DNA from 2 places in the Micromonospora sp. WMMD1082 genome. Region 2 is predicted to be linked to the other one. Evidence: riboswitches for the same ligand, from Rfam matches in the RefSeq annotation. Region 2 holds a riboswitch; the other holds the start of a gene.
The links. A riboswitch is a leader RNA that binds a small molecule or an ion and turns the genes downstream of it on or off. The one in region 2 is predicted to bind S-adenosylmethionine.

Region 1 (6,087 bases), 3.7 Mb from region 2:
CAGCACCGGAATCGCCGGCAGCGCCTCCGCGGGACGGGATCTGGCGTAGCAGCAGCGGGCTCTCGCCGCGCAGCTCGGCCAAGACGGTGCGGCCGTGCCGGTCGGCGCGGGCCACCAGCCGGGCGGTGGCCCGCATCAGACCTGCCCGGCGGGCGCCGCGACAACCGGCGCGGCGGAGTGGGTCGGCACCGCCCGGTGGTGGGCCAGTTCGTGACGGATCCAGGCGGCAACCCGGGTGGCCAGTGGATCCTCGGTGATGGACTGGAACACCGTGGGCAGGTCGCCCCGTCGGGCGCGGGCGTCACGGTCCATGATGGACAGATCGGCACCGACCATCGGCGCCAGGTCGGTCTTGTTGACGACCAGCAGGTCGGCGGCGGTCACCCCCGGCCCACCCTTGCGCGGCACCTTGTCCCCGCCGGCCACGTCGACCACGAAGATCTGCCGGTCGACCAGCCCTCGGCTGAAGGTGGCGGTCAGGTTGTCCCCGCCGCTCTCCACCAGCACCAGGTCCAGCGGGCCCAGTGCCTCGGCCAACTCGTCGACGGCGTCGAGGTTGGCGCCGATGTCGTCGCGGATCGCGGTGTGCGGGCAGCAGCCCGTCTCCACCGCCCGGATCCGGGCCGGATCGAGCACGCCGGCGCGCTTGAGGAAGTCGGCGTCCTCCGTGGTGTAGATGTCGTTGGTCACCACGCCCAGACGCAGCTCATCGGCGAACGCCCGGCACAGCGCCGCGACCAGGGCGGTCTTGCCGGAGCCGACCGGGCCACCGATGCCGACCCGCAGCGCCCGCCCCACGGTGGGCAGCGGGGCGTGCGGGTCGACACCCGGCTCGGGGTGGGTGTGGGGAACGGACTCGTCGTGGTCAATCTCAGGACGCAAAGAGACGCACCTCCCAGGTGGCGTGAGCTTCGGCGTGCATGTCGGCGAGCGGAGCGGCGGCGGCGGGCAGCCGCTCCGGTGGATCCTCGGCGGCCCGGGCCGCCCGCGTCGCGGTGGCGTCGCAGGCGGCGGCGAGCCGCACCAGCAGACCCTGGACCTGGTACGGGTCGAGACCGAGCAGGCGTACGGCGGCGCTGGCCGACCCGGTCACCGTCGCGTGGGCGGCGACCGTGGCGACCTGCCCCGGATCGAGGCCGGCGGCGGCGCCGACCAGCCCCAGCACCAGCGGCTGATGCGGGCCGCCCGGGATGGCGGGCAGGTCGTCGAAGGTGGCCTCCGGCCAGATCCGGCGGCCGGCCCGCAGCAACGCGCGGCCCTGCCGGCGGGAGACCGCCCGCTGGGCCGGCGACGCGGTACGCGCGTCCAGTTCGGCGTCGAGCCGAGCCAGCGCCTTCCGCCGCCGGGCCGCCCCGTCCGCTGGCAACGACGCCCGCAGGCCAACCCCGTGCGGGCCGACCCCGTTCAGGCCAACCCCGTCCGAGCCGACCACGTCCGGGCCGACCCCGACCGGGCCGGCACTCTCCCGCTCGTCCGGCGACGCGACCTCACCGGCACGCGCCGAACCGGCGGCCCGACTGACCGTCGCAGCACCGGCTGCCCCGTGCCCGGCGGCCCGGCACGCCGCTGCGGTGAAGGCCGCCGCGACCAGCCCCGCGGTGGCCAGCCGGCCCCGCAGGTACTCGCCCAGCGTGGCCAGGTCGGTCACCCGTCCGGCGGCGACGGCGGCCTCCAGCCCGGCCGAGTGGGCGTGCGCCCCGGCGGGGAACCGCCCGTCGGCCAGGAGCAGCAGCATGGTCGGGGTGGCCATCAGAACAGGAAGTACCGCTGGGCCATGGGCAGTTCGGTCACCGGATCCGGCTCGACCACCGCGCCGTCGATCCGGACGGTGAAGGTGTCCGGGTCGACCTCGATGCGCGGCAGGGCACCGTTCTCCGGCAGGTCGGCCTTGCCCCGCGACCGTACGTCGGCCACCGGCACCACCCGGCGCCGTACGTCCAGCCGCAGCCCGGCGTCGATGGCGGCGGGAGCGACGAACGCCAGGCTGGTGGCGGCCGCCGCGACGCCGTACGCGCCGAACATCGGCCGGGGCAGCATCGGCTGCGGGGTCGGGATGGAGGCGTTGGCGTCGCCCAGCTGCGCGTACGCGATCATGCCGCCCTTGATCACCAGGTGCGGGCGTACGCCGAAGAAGGCCGGTTCCCACAGCACCAGGTCGGCGAGCTTGCCCGGCTCCACCGACCCGATCTCGTGGTCGAGACCGTTGGCCATGGCGGCGCAGATGGTGTACTTCGCCACGTACCGCCGCGCCCGGTGGTTGTCGGCGGCGCCGTCGCCGGGCAGCGCGCCCACCCGGGCCTTCATCACGTGCGCGCTCTGCCAGGTCCGCAGCACGATCTCCCCGACCCGCCCCATCGCCTGCGAGTCGGAGCCGATGATGGAGATGGCGCCCAGGTCGTGCAGCAGATCCTCGGCGGCCATGGTGGACGGCCGGATCCGGCTCTCCGCGAAGGCGAGGTCCTCCGGCACGGCCGGGTTGAGATGGTGGCAGACCATCAACATGTCCAGGTGCTCGGCGAGGGTGTTGCGGGTGTACGGGCGGGTCGGGTTGGTCGACGACGGCAACACGTTCGGCTCCCCGGCGACGGTGATGATGTCCGGCGCGTGCCCGCCCCCGGCCCCCTCGGTGTGGTACGAGTGGATCGCCCGGCCGCCGATCGCGCGCAGCGTGTCGGCGACGAAGCCGGCCTCGTTGAGGGTGTCGGTGTGGATGGAGACCTGCACGCCGGAGGCGTCGGCCACCCGCAGGCAGGCGTCGATCGCCGCCGGGGTGGTGCCCCAGTCCTCGTGCAGCTTGAACCCGCCGGCCCCGGCCCGCAACTGCTCCCACAGCGCCTCGGTGGCGACCGTGTTGCCCTTGCCGAGCAGCAGCACGTTGACCGGGAACGCGTCCAGCGCCTCGTGCATCCGGGCCAGGTGCCAGGCGTTCGGGGTGACGGTCGTGGCCCGGGTGCCCTCGGCCGGCCCGGTGCCGCCGCCGACCAGGGTGGTGACCCCGCTGGCCAGGGCCTCGGTGACGATCTGCGGGCAGATGAAGTGCACGTGGGTGTCGACCGCGCCGGCGGTGAGGATCCGGCCGTTGCCGGCGATCACCTCGGTCGCCGGGCCGATGACCAGTTCCGGGTGGACACCGTCCATGGTGTCCGGGTTGCCGGCCCGGCCCAGCGCGACGATCCGCCCGTCGCGCAGCCCCACGTCGGCCTTGACCACACCCCAGTGGTCGAGGACGACCGCGCCGGTGATCACGGTGTCCAGCGCGCCCTCGGCCCGGGTGGCCCGGGACTGGCCCATCGACTCGCGGATCACCTTGCCGCCACCGAAGACCGCCTCGTCGCCGCCGGCACAGTGGTCACGCTCGACCTTGATGAGCAGGTTCGTGTCGGCCAGCCTGATCCGGTCGCCGGTGGTCGGCCCGTAGAGGGCGACGTAGCGGTCCCGTTCGACGATGCTCACGCCCGCCCTCCGTCCGCCGTGGTGGCGGCCACCGCCGTCGGCCGGCCGTCCAGTTCCCCGCCGCACTCACCGCGTAGCCCGGGCACGATCCGCGCGCCGCCCAGCGGCACCAGGTCGACCGGGCGGCTGACCCCCGGTTCGAAACGCACCGACGTGCCGGCCGGTACGCCGAGCCGCTGCCCCCAGGCGGCGTCCCGGTCGAAGTCCAGCGCCGGGTTGGCCTCGGCGAAGTGGTAGTGCGAGCCGACCTGTACCGGCCGGTCGCCGGTGTTGACCACCAGCAGCGTGGTCACCGGCCGACCGGCGTTGATCTCCACCGGCCCGGCGGCCGGCAGGATCTCCCCGGGGATCACGGGATCGGGTGGTGCACCGTCACCAGCTTGGTGCCGTCCGGGAACGTCGCCTCCACCTGCACCTCCCTCAGCAGCTCGGGGATGCCGTCCTGCACGTCGTCCCGGGTCAGCACGCCGCGACCGGCGGCCATCAGGTCGACCACGGACGCCCCGTCGCGGGCCCCTTCGAGGAGGAAGGCGGTGATCACCGCGACGGCTTCCGGGTAGTTGAGGCGCAGGCCACGGTCGCGGCGGCGCCGGGCGACGTCGGCCGCCACGTGGACGAGCAGGCGGTCCTGCTCGTGGGGGGTGAGATACAACGGGTGCTCCCGGTGGATGTCCGCGCCCCGTACACCGCTGGCACGGCGCTTCGACGCGCCGACCGCCCGGTCGGGGTTCGCCCGCCGGCTCGACCCGCCACGCGCGACGGGCCCGGGACTCCACCATCCCGGCCCGCGTGGCGGACCACCGGCGGTGTCGGGTCGGATGCGGACCGCACCGCCCACCGCTGAGCAGACGGTAGAGGATCACCCGCCGGGTCGGCAACACCCACCCCGGCGCCCGGCGTGAGGGGCGTCATAACGGGTGGACGCCACCCCGTCACCGGCTGCTAGCCTCGGCGGCAGGTCATGAGCGCCAGCGTCAAGCCCCGGCTCGCTGGCCGGCAACCCTCCTCCGCGTAGGGGTGCCCCGGGTGAGGACCAGGCACCGGAGCGATCTCCGGTGCAAACGTGGCCTGGTTCCCAGGTCATCACGACCGTGAGGAGAACCATGTCGTACCGCAGCCGCCCCGCTCCCGTCGCGGCCTGCCCGGGACTGACCCGGCGCCGGCACGTCGACATGATGCGGGTCTGCAGCGCCGCGTGTAGCTGACCGCGCCGCTCCCGGTCACCGATCCAGTCCGGCTCGGCTGACTTCTGCCTGTCACTGAACCATCCCAGCGGTCCGCCCTGCGGCGGACCGTCGGCGCGGCACGTCCGTGCCCGCCGCCGCTCGATCAGGAGACACCTGTGCGCTTCCTTCCCGCCCTGACCCGGGCCGCCGCCGTCGGCGTCGCCGCCATCCTCGGCGCCGCCACCCTCACCGCCTGCGGCTCGGACGCCGGCGAGTCCGCCGACAACCCGTACAACCTGCTCCAGCCGGGGGTGCTGCGGGCCGGCACGCTCACCGACGCGCCGCCGAACGTGTACCTCAAGGACGGCACGTTCACCGGCTTCGACAACGACCTGCTGGTCGCCGCCGCCGAGAAGCTCGGGCTCAAGGTCGAGTTCGTCGGCACCGACTTCTCGGCCCTGTTGTCCCAGGTCAACACCCGCAAGTTCGACATCGGCAGCTCCTCGATCACCATCACCGAGGCGCGGAAGAAGACCGTCGACTTCGGCAACGGGTACGACTTCGGCTACTTCGGCCTCGACGTGCCGGCCGGCTCGTCGCTGAGCAGCTTCGACGAGCTGCCCGGCAAGCGGGTCGTGGTCGTGCAGGGCACCGTCCAGGACGACTACGCCACCAACAAGGGTCTCGACCCGGTGCGGGTGCCCGACTACAACGGCGCCATCAACCAGCTCAAGGCCGGCACCGCGGACGCCTGGATCGCCCCGGCGGAGATCGGCGAGAAGACCGCCGCCGACAGCGGCGGCAAGATCGAGGTGGCCGCGAAGGAACTCAGCCCGGCCCCGACCGCGTACGCCTTCGCCAAGGGCAACGACGCGCTGCGCGAGGCGCTCAACAAGGCCCTCGACGAGGTGATCGCGGACGGCACCTGGACCCGCCTGCAGGAGCAGTACTACCCGGGCCGGCCGATCCCGGCCGACTTCACCCCGGGCAGTGGCGCGGTGGCTGCGCCCGCGGCGTCGGCCGCCTCCTGAGGTAGGACGACGAGCGAGCAGGGCGGAGGTTGACCGTGGATCCGTTGCGCACCCTGTGGGAGACGTTCTTCGACTGGGAGTCCATGCGCGAGGCGCTACCCGAGATGCTCACCGTCGGGTTGCCGAACACGCTGATCCTCGCGGTCACCGCCGCCCTGCTCGGCTCCGCGCTGGGCATCGTGCTGGCCGTGGCGGGCATCTCGCGTACCCGCTGGTTGCGGTGGCCGGCCCGGGTCTACACCGACGTGTTCCGCGGCCTACCGGCCGCGGCGACGATCCTGCTCATCGGGGTCGGCCTGGCCCCGCTGGGCATGCAGGTGTGGGGGCCCAATCCGTACCCGCTGGGGATCCTGGCGCTGTCGCTGATCGCGTCGGCGTACATCGGGGAGATCTTCCGCTCCGGCATCCAGTCGGTGGAGGCCACCCAGTTGGAGGCG
Region 2 (6,087 bases):
GTGGGCGAGAACTCTCGGGGAAGCGGGGACCGGTGATGGCGGGATCGACTGTCGAACCGACGCGGGACGCGGCCGGCGTGGCAGCCTCGGGGGCCGCCGCCGGCTACCGGCCCGCGCGGACGCTGCCGTTCGGCGCGGAGTTCCGGCGGCAGGCGTCACGACGGCGTACCCAGCTGGCGCTCGGCTTCATGGTGCTGCTGCCGCTGATCATCCTGATCGCCTTCCAGTTCGACTCCGGCGACGACGACAACGGGCGGGGCGAGTTCGGCAGCCTCGTGTCGTTCGCCACCTCCGGCGGGCTGAACTTCACCCTCTTCACCATCTTCGTCTCGGCCTCGTTCCTGCTGGTCGTGGTGGTGGCGCTCTTCTGCGGCGACACGGTGGCCAGCGAGGCGAGCTGGGGCAGCCTGCGCTACCTGCTGGCGATCCCGGTGCCCCGGGCCCGGCTGCTCACGGTGAAACTGCTGGTGGCGCTCGCGTACTCGGGACTGGCCCTGGTGTTGCTCGCCGGCACGGCCCTGGCCATCGGCACCCTCCGCTACGGGTGGTCGCCGCTGCGCAGCACGGTCGCCGCGCAGCTGGAGCCGGGCGAGGGGCTGCTGCGCCTGCTCGCGGTGCTCGGCTACCTGGCGGTCGTCCTGCTGGTGGTCGCCGGGCTGGCGTTCCTGCTCTCGGTGATCACGGACGCCGCCCTCGGCGCGGTGGGCGGTGCGGTGCTGCTGTGGATCCTCTCCAGCATCCTGGACCAGATCACCGCCCTCGGCGCGATCCGGTCGTTCCTGCCGACCCACTACAGCACCGCCTGGCTGGGGCTGCTCTCCACGCCGGTGCAGACCGACGACATCGTCCGGGGCGCGGTCTCCGCGATCTGCTACGCGACCGGATTCTGGGGGCTGGCCTTCTGGCGCTTCACCCGCAAGGACATCACCAGCTGAGAGCATCGCCCCCGGTCAGAGCAGGGGGACCGGTGTGGTGGGCGGCGGGGTCGGCGCTGCGGGGGTCGGCGTGGGCGTGCTCGGCTCGCGCTTCTGCCAGGCGCTGACCCCGAGCCGGTCGGTGTTGCCCAGGTCGATCCCGCCCTCCATGGCCACCTCCTGTACGGGTTGGCCCGGCAGCGGGGCGACCGCCAGGTGCTCGGCGTTGGTCGCCACGACGGTCGGGTCGGTGACCAGGTTGCGCCAGAGCAGGGCGGCGCCGGCCGCCTCGCCGGGAGCCAGGAGCAGCGGCCGGGGCGGATCGTCGAAGCCGGAGGTGATGCCCTTCGCCCCGTGGATCACCCGGACCCCGATGACGTTCCCGCCGGCGTCCCGCAGCTGCGGCGCCGGATACCCGTTCAGCCGGTAGGGCCGGTCGCCGCAGTTGACCAGTTCCAGACCCATCGCCCGCAGCCCCATGGCGGCGCTGACGCCGGGGGAGCTGATCCGTACGCCGGAATCGGGGCAGGCGGACGTCGGACCGTTGCCGGCGGACGGGCCGTCATCGCCCGGCGGTCTGGCGGCGGGTGTGCCGGGCGGGGCGCTCGCCACGTCGCCAACCGGCGCGCAGCCGCCGAGCAGGGCGAGTGTCGCGGCGAGCAGGACCGGTGCCGCGGCAGACCGTCGGCCACCAGTGGTGCGGCTGCGGGCCGTTGTCGCTGGCATCGGGTCATCGTCGCACCGCCGGGGCCCGGCGACCGCCCCGGGCCTGTTCCCGGCTCGCGGCCGCCGTGAGCCGCCGCTTGGACTCCGCGCCGCCCGCCATCCCAACCCATTCCGAATACCGATACCTACCGTCAACCCCTGGTGAGATCACGTCACTGCGCCGATTTGTTCGATCGGCGGCGCCGGGGCCGGCCGAATCGACCGACGCCCGTGACACGGTTGTGAGGGCTTCAGCGGGCGGGCGCCGTCCACCGAATGGTCTAAGCCGACGTGCCGCCGAGGGTCGGGTATTCGCGCACAGAATGGTGACGCGGTCGCCCCGGCCGTGACGTCGACTGGCCGGTGAACACCCATCCGGAGCCGCTTCGCCGCGTGCTGACTCGCCACCATCCTGACCATGTAGATCTGGAATAGCTCTATTAGCCGAGAATGGAAGCGATCCAGATTTGTGGGCGTTCGCCGATCGCGACTATTCGGACACTGTCGGAGGCATCGGGCGCATTTGTCGCCCCAATGGCGGGTGTAAGTCGGCGGCCTGGCTGAACCTGGCCCGTCCTCGGAAGTTCCAGTCGGTACGATGGGATGGGAGCGTTCCCACGAAGAGAGAAACCATCGACAAACATCGATGCGTTTCCGCATTCTGATGCCACCACCCCACTTACAGGAGGTATCGGAATGCTCACTGACCGGTTAGGCGGGCCGGCCCTGTCCCTGTTCCGCATGGTGATCGGGCTGTTGTTCCTCATCCACGGCATGTCGTCGCTGTTCGGCGTCTTCGGCGGCAACCGCGGCACCGGCGAGGCCGTGCCACTCGGCCAGTGGCCGGGCTGGTACGCCGCGGCGATCCAGCTGGTGTGCGGCGCCCTGGTGCTCGTCGGTCTCTTCACCCGGCCGGCCGCGCTGCTGGCATCGGGCTCGATGGCCTACGCGTACTTCGTGGTCCACCAGCCCGAGGCGCTGCTGCCGCTGCTCAACCGCGGCGAGCTGTCCGTGCTGTTCTGCTGGTCGTTTCTCCTGGTCGCGGTCCTCGGCCCGGGGACCTGGGCGCTGGACACCCTGCTGCGGCGGCGCGGCGAGGAGGCGGTGCCACTCGACGCGCCCGCACCCCGGTCGGTGCCGGCCTGACGGCAGCGCCCCTGGACGTAGCGATCCGAGGGACTCGATGCCACACAGACAGCGTCGTCTGTGTGGCATCGCCGCGTGGCGGAGTCGCGCGTGACACCTGAGGAATCGCTCACAGGCTGAGATCGACGGGAGACGGGCGCGGCCGGATTGCCTAGACTCGGCGACACAACTGCATACCTCATCCAGAGGGGCTGAGGGATACGGCCCGACGACGCCCCGGCAACCACCCCGCACGCTCATCGTTGAGCGTCCGGCGGGGCAGGTGCCAATTCCGTCCCCGCCGCAGGGTGCGATGCGGGGAAAGATGAGAGGACCCTCGACATGACGTCGACGCTCGCCCCGTCCGGCATCGACACCACCACCAGCCCCGCCCGCGCCCTGGTCTGTCGCGCCTGTTCGGCCCGCTACCCGCTCGCCGCGCAGCATGCCTGTTACGAGTGTTTCGGTCCGCTGGAGGTCGACTACGACCCGGCCGCGCTCGCCCGGGTCACCCGCGAGCAGATCGAGGCCGGCCCGGACAACCTCTGGCGGTACGCGGCCCTGCTGCCCGCCGGCCAGGACCCGGCGAGCCGGGTCACCCTGGATCCCGGCCGCACCCCGTTGGTGACCGCCGGCCGGCTCGCCGCCGAGTTGGGCATCACCGGTCCGCTGTGGGTCAAGGACGACAGCGCCAACCCCACCCACTCGTTCAAGGACCGGGTGGTGTCGGTGGCGCTGACCGCGGCCCGGGCGCTGGGCTTCTCCCGATTCGCCTGCGCCTCCACCGGAAACCTGGCCAACTCGGTCGCCGCGCACGCGGCCCGGGTGGGTGTGCCGTCGGTGGTCTTCATCCCGAGCGACCTGGAGCAGGGCAAGGTCGTCACCACCGCCGTCTACGGCGGCGATCTGGTCGCCATCGACGGCTCGTACGACGACGTGAACCGGCTCTGCGGTGAGCTGGTGGAGACCGACGAGTTCGAGGACACGGCGTTCGTCAACGTCAACGTCCGGCCGTACTACGCGGAGGGCTCGAAGACGCTCGGCTACGAGGTCGCCGAGCAGCTCGGCTGGCGGATTCCCGCCCAGGTGGTCATCCCGATGGCCTCCGGCGAGCTGCTCACCAAGATTGACAAGGCGTTCAGCGAGCTGGTCGAGGTCGGCCTGGTCGAGGCGCCGGCCGCCGGCTGGAAGGTCTTCGGTGCGCAGTCGGCCGGCTGCAACCCGATCGCCACCGCCCTGCACGCCGGCAGCGACACCATCAACCCGGTCAAGCCGACCGGCATCGCGAAGTCGCTCAACATCGGCGACCCGGCGGCCGGCCTGTACGCCCTGGAAGCGGTGCGTCGCACCGGCGGCTGGATGGAGTACGCCGACGACGACGAGATCCGCGCCGGGGTGCGGCTGCTGGCGCGTACGACCGGGGTCTTCGCGGAGACGGCCGGCGGGGTGACCGTGGCGGTGCTGCGCAAGCTGGTCGAGTCCGGCAAGCTCGACCCGACCGCCGAGACGGTGGTCTTCAACACCGGCGAGGGGCTCAAGACGCTCGACGCGGTCGCCGGCGAGGTGGGGCCCACCCACCGGATCAAGCCGTCGCTGCGGGCCGCCCGGGACGCCGGCCTGCTGAGCTGACCGCGACGGCGGGCAGAGTGAGCGGCTTTTCGCGGGGAGTGAGCAAAACACGCCGCCAGGGACTTGACGGCCGGAACCGGACGGCGCAAGATGCTCCGTGCGGGAGGGCGTTTCGCCGTAGACTTTGAGTCTTTACGACCCAGCGCCGGAGGCGTTGTGCGATCGTCCCTCCCGACCAACGTCCGAGCGGGCCAGCGGAAAATCGCTGGCCCGCTCGTCTGTCTCTCCCGCACGCTGCCGTCATGAGCATCACCATCACCATCACCCCGTTCGGGGCGGCCGACCAGCCGGCCATCGAGCAGGCGTACCAGGTCGGCGCGGACTACGTGGCCGCCGACCTGCCCGACCAGCCGCCGTTCTGCCGGCAGCGGTTCATGGCGATCTTCCACCAGCCGATGCCGGGCGCCGAGTCGGTCGCCCTGCTGGCCCGGATCGACGGAGCACCCGCCGGCTACCTACTGCTCGACCTGCCGCAGCTGGACAACACCGAGAACGCCTCCGCCGAGCTGATCGTGCATCCGGCGTACCGCCGCCGGGGTGTGGGCCGGGCGCTGTTCGCACACGGGCTGGGCGTGCTGCGCGGGCAGGGCCGCAAGCGGGTGAGCGCGATGAGCGCGGCGCACCTGCCCGGCGAACCCGACCGCCCGTCGCCGGCCACCGCCTTCGCCGCCACCGTCGGCGCGGTCGACGCCCTGGTCGACGTGCGGCGGCGACTGCACACCGCCGACCTCGACCAGACGGAGCTGGACGCGCTGCTGGCCGGGGCGCGGGATCGGGCGGTCGGGTACGAGGTGGTGTTCTGGCGCGGGAGCACGCCGGAGGAGTTCGTCGCCGACGTGGCGTACCTCGACGGGCGGCTGCTGGCCGACGCGCCAATGGGCGACCTGGCCTGGGAGCCGGAGCAGGTCGACGCGGAGCGGGTGCGCGGCACCGAACGGGCGCTGGAGGCGCGCGGCAAGCGGCGCTACCACGTCGGGGTACGCCACGAGGCGTCCGGCCGGCTGGTCGCCTGGACGCTGCTGGACGTCGGTGCGGCCGCGGACTGGCACGCCTTCCAGCAGATCACCATCGTCGACCCCGAGCATCGGGGGCACCGGCTCGGCCTGCTTGCCAAGATCGAGAACCTGCGCCATCTGCTCGCCCACGAGCCCGCCATCAGGGTGATCGACACCTTCAACGCCGACAGCAACGATCACATGATCGCCATCAACGAGCAGCTCGGCTTCCGGGTGATCGACCGCTGGAGCAACTGGCAGCTGACCATCTGAGTTGTGACACGCCCCTACTGATCGGGGTGCCCTCTGTTGCATGATGGCGGGCATGACGGAGACCCCGCACCCCCTCTTCGACAGGCACGTCGAGACCCTCAACCGCGCGCTGACCGCGATCACGGAGCGGGGATACTGGTCCGCCTACCCGGAATCACCCAGCCCCAGGGTGTACGGCGAGACCGCCGCCGCCGACGGCAAGGCCGCCTTCGAGGCGTACCTGGGCGGTGACTTCCCGCTCGACCAGCCAGGCGGCGGCGACCGGGTGGCCACCGAGACGAGCCCGTTCGGTGTCGCGCTGGACGTCCGCTACCCGCACGCCGGCGCCGACCAGTTGGTCGCCGCCGCGTCCGCCGCCCTGCCCGCCTGGCGCGACGCCGGACCGCAGGCCCGGGTCGGCGTCTGCCTGGAGATCCTCGACCGGCTGCACAAGCATGTCTTCGAGC

Region 1: it holds a riboswitch for S-adenosylmethionine, as region 2 does, so the genes downstream of both, O7615_RS26880 (ABC transporter substrate-binding protein) here and thrC (threonine synthase) in region 2, are expected to answer to the same signal.

What each region holds. Positions count from the first base shown of each region.
Region 1 covers NZ_JARUBM010000002.1:5,830,293-5,836,379, reverse strand. Annotated here, with positions in the region: gene O7615_RS26910 (urease accessory protein UreD) at 1-136, opposite strand, end outside; gene ureG (urease accessory protein UreG) at 136-882, opposite strand; gene O7615_RS26900 (urease accessory UreF family protein) at 872-1,750, opposite strand; gene O7615_RS26895 (urease subunit alpha) at 1,750-3,453, opposite strand; gene O7615_RS26890 (urease subunit beta) at 3,450-3,806, opposite strand; gene O7615_RS26885 (urease subunit gamma) at 3,803-4,105, opposite strand; SAM riboswitch class IV at 4,411-4,523, shown strand; gene O7615_RS26880 (ABC transporter substrate-binding protein) at 4,796-5,650, shown strand; gene O7615_RS26875 (amino acid ABC transporter permease) at 5,686-6,087, shown strand, end outside.
Region 2 covers NZ_JARUBM010000002.1:2,150,304-2,156,390, reverse strand. Annotated here, with positions in the region: gene O7615_RS10185 (alpha/beta fold hydrolase) at 1-36, shown strand, start outside; gene O7615_RS10180 (ABC transporter permease subunit) at 36-935, shown strand; gene O7615_RS10175 (DUF4232 domain-containing protein) at 951-1,640, opposite strand; gene O7615_RS10170 (DoxX family protein) at 2,316-2,765, shown strand; SAM riboswitch class I at 2,941-3,076, shown strand; gene thrC (threonine synthase) at 3,087-4,373, shown strand; gene O7615_RS10160 (GNAT family N-acetyltransferase) at 4,622-5,641, shown strand; gene paaN (phenylacetic acid degradation protein PaaN) at 5,694-6,087, shown strand, end outside.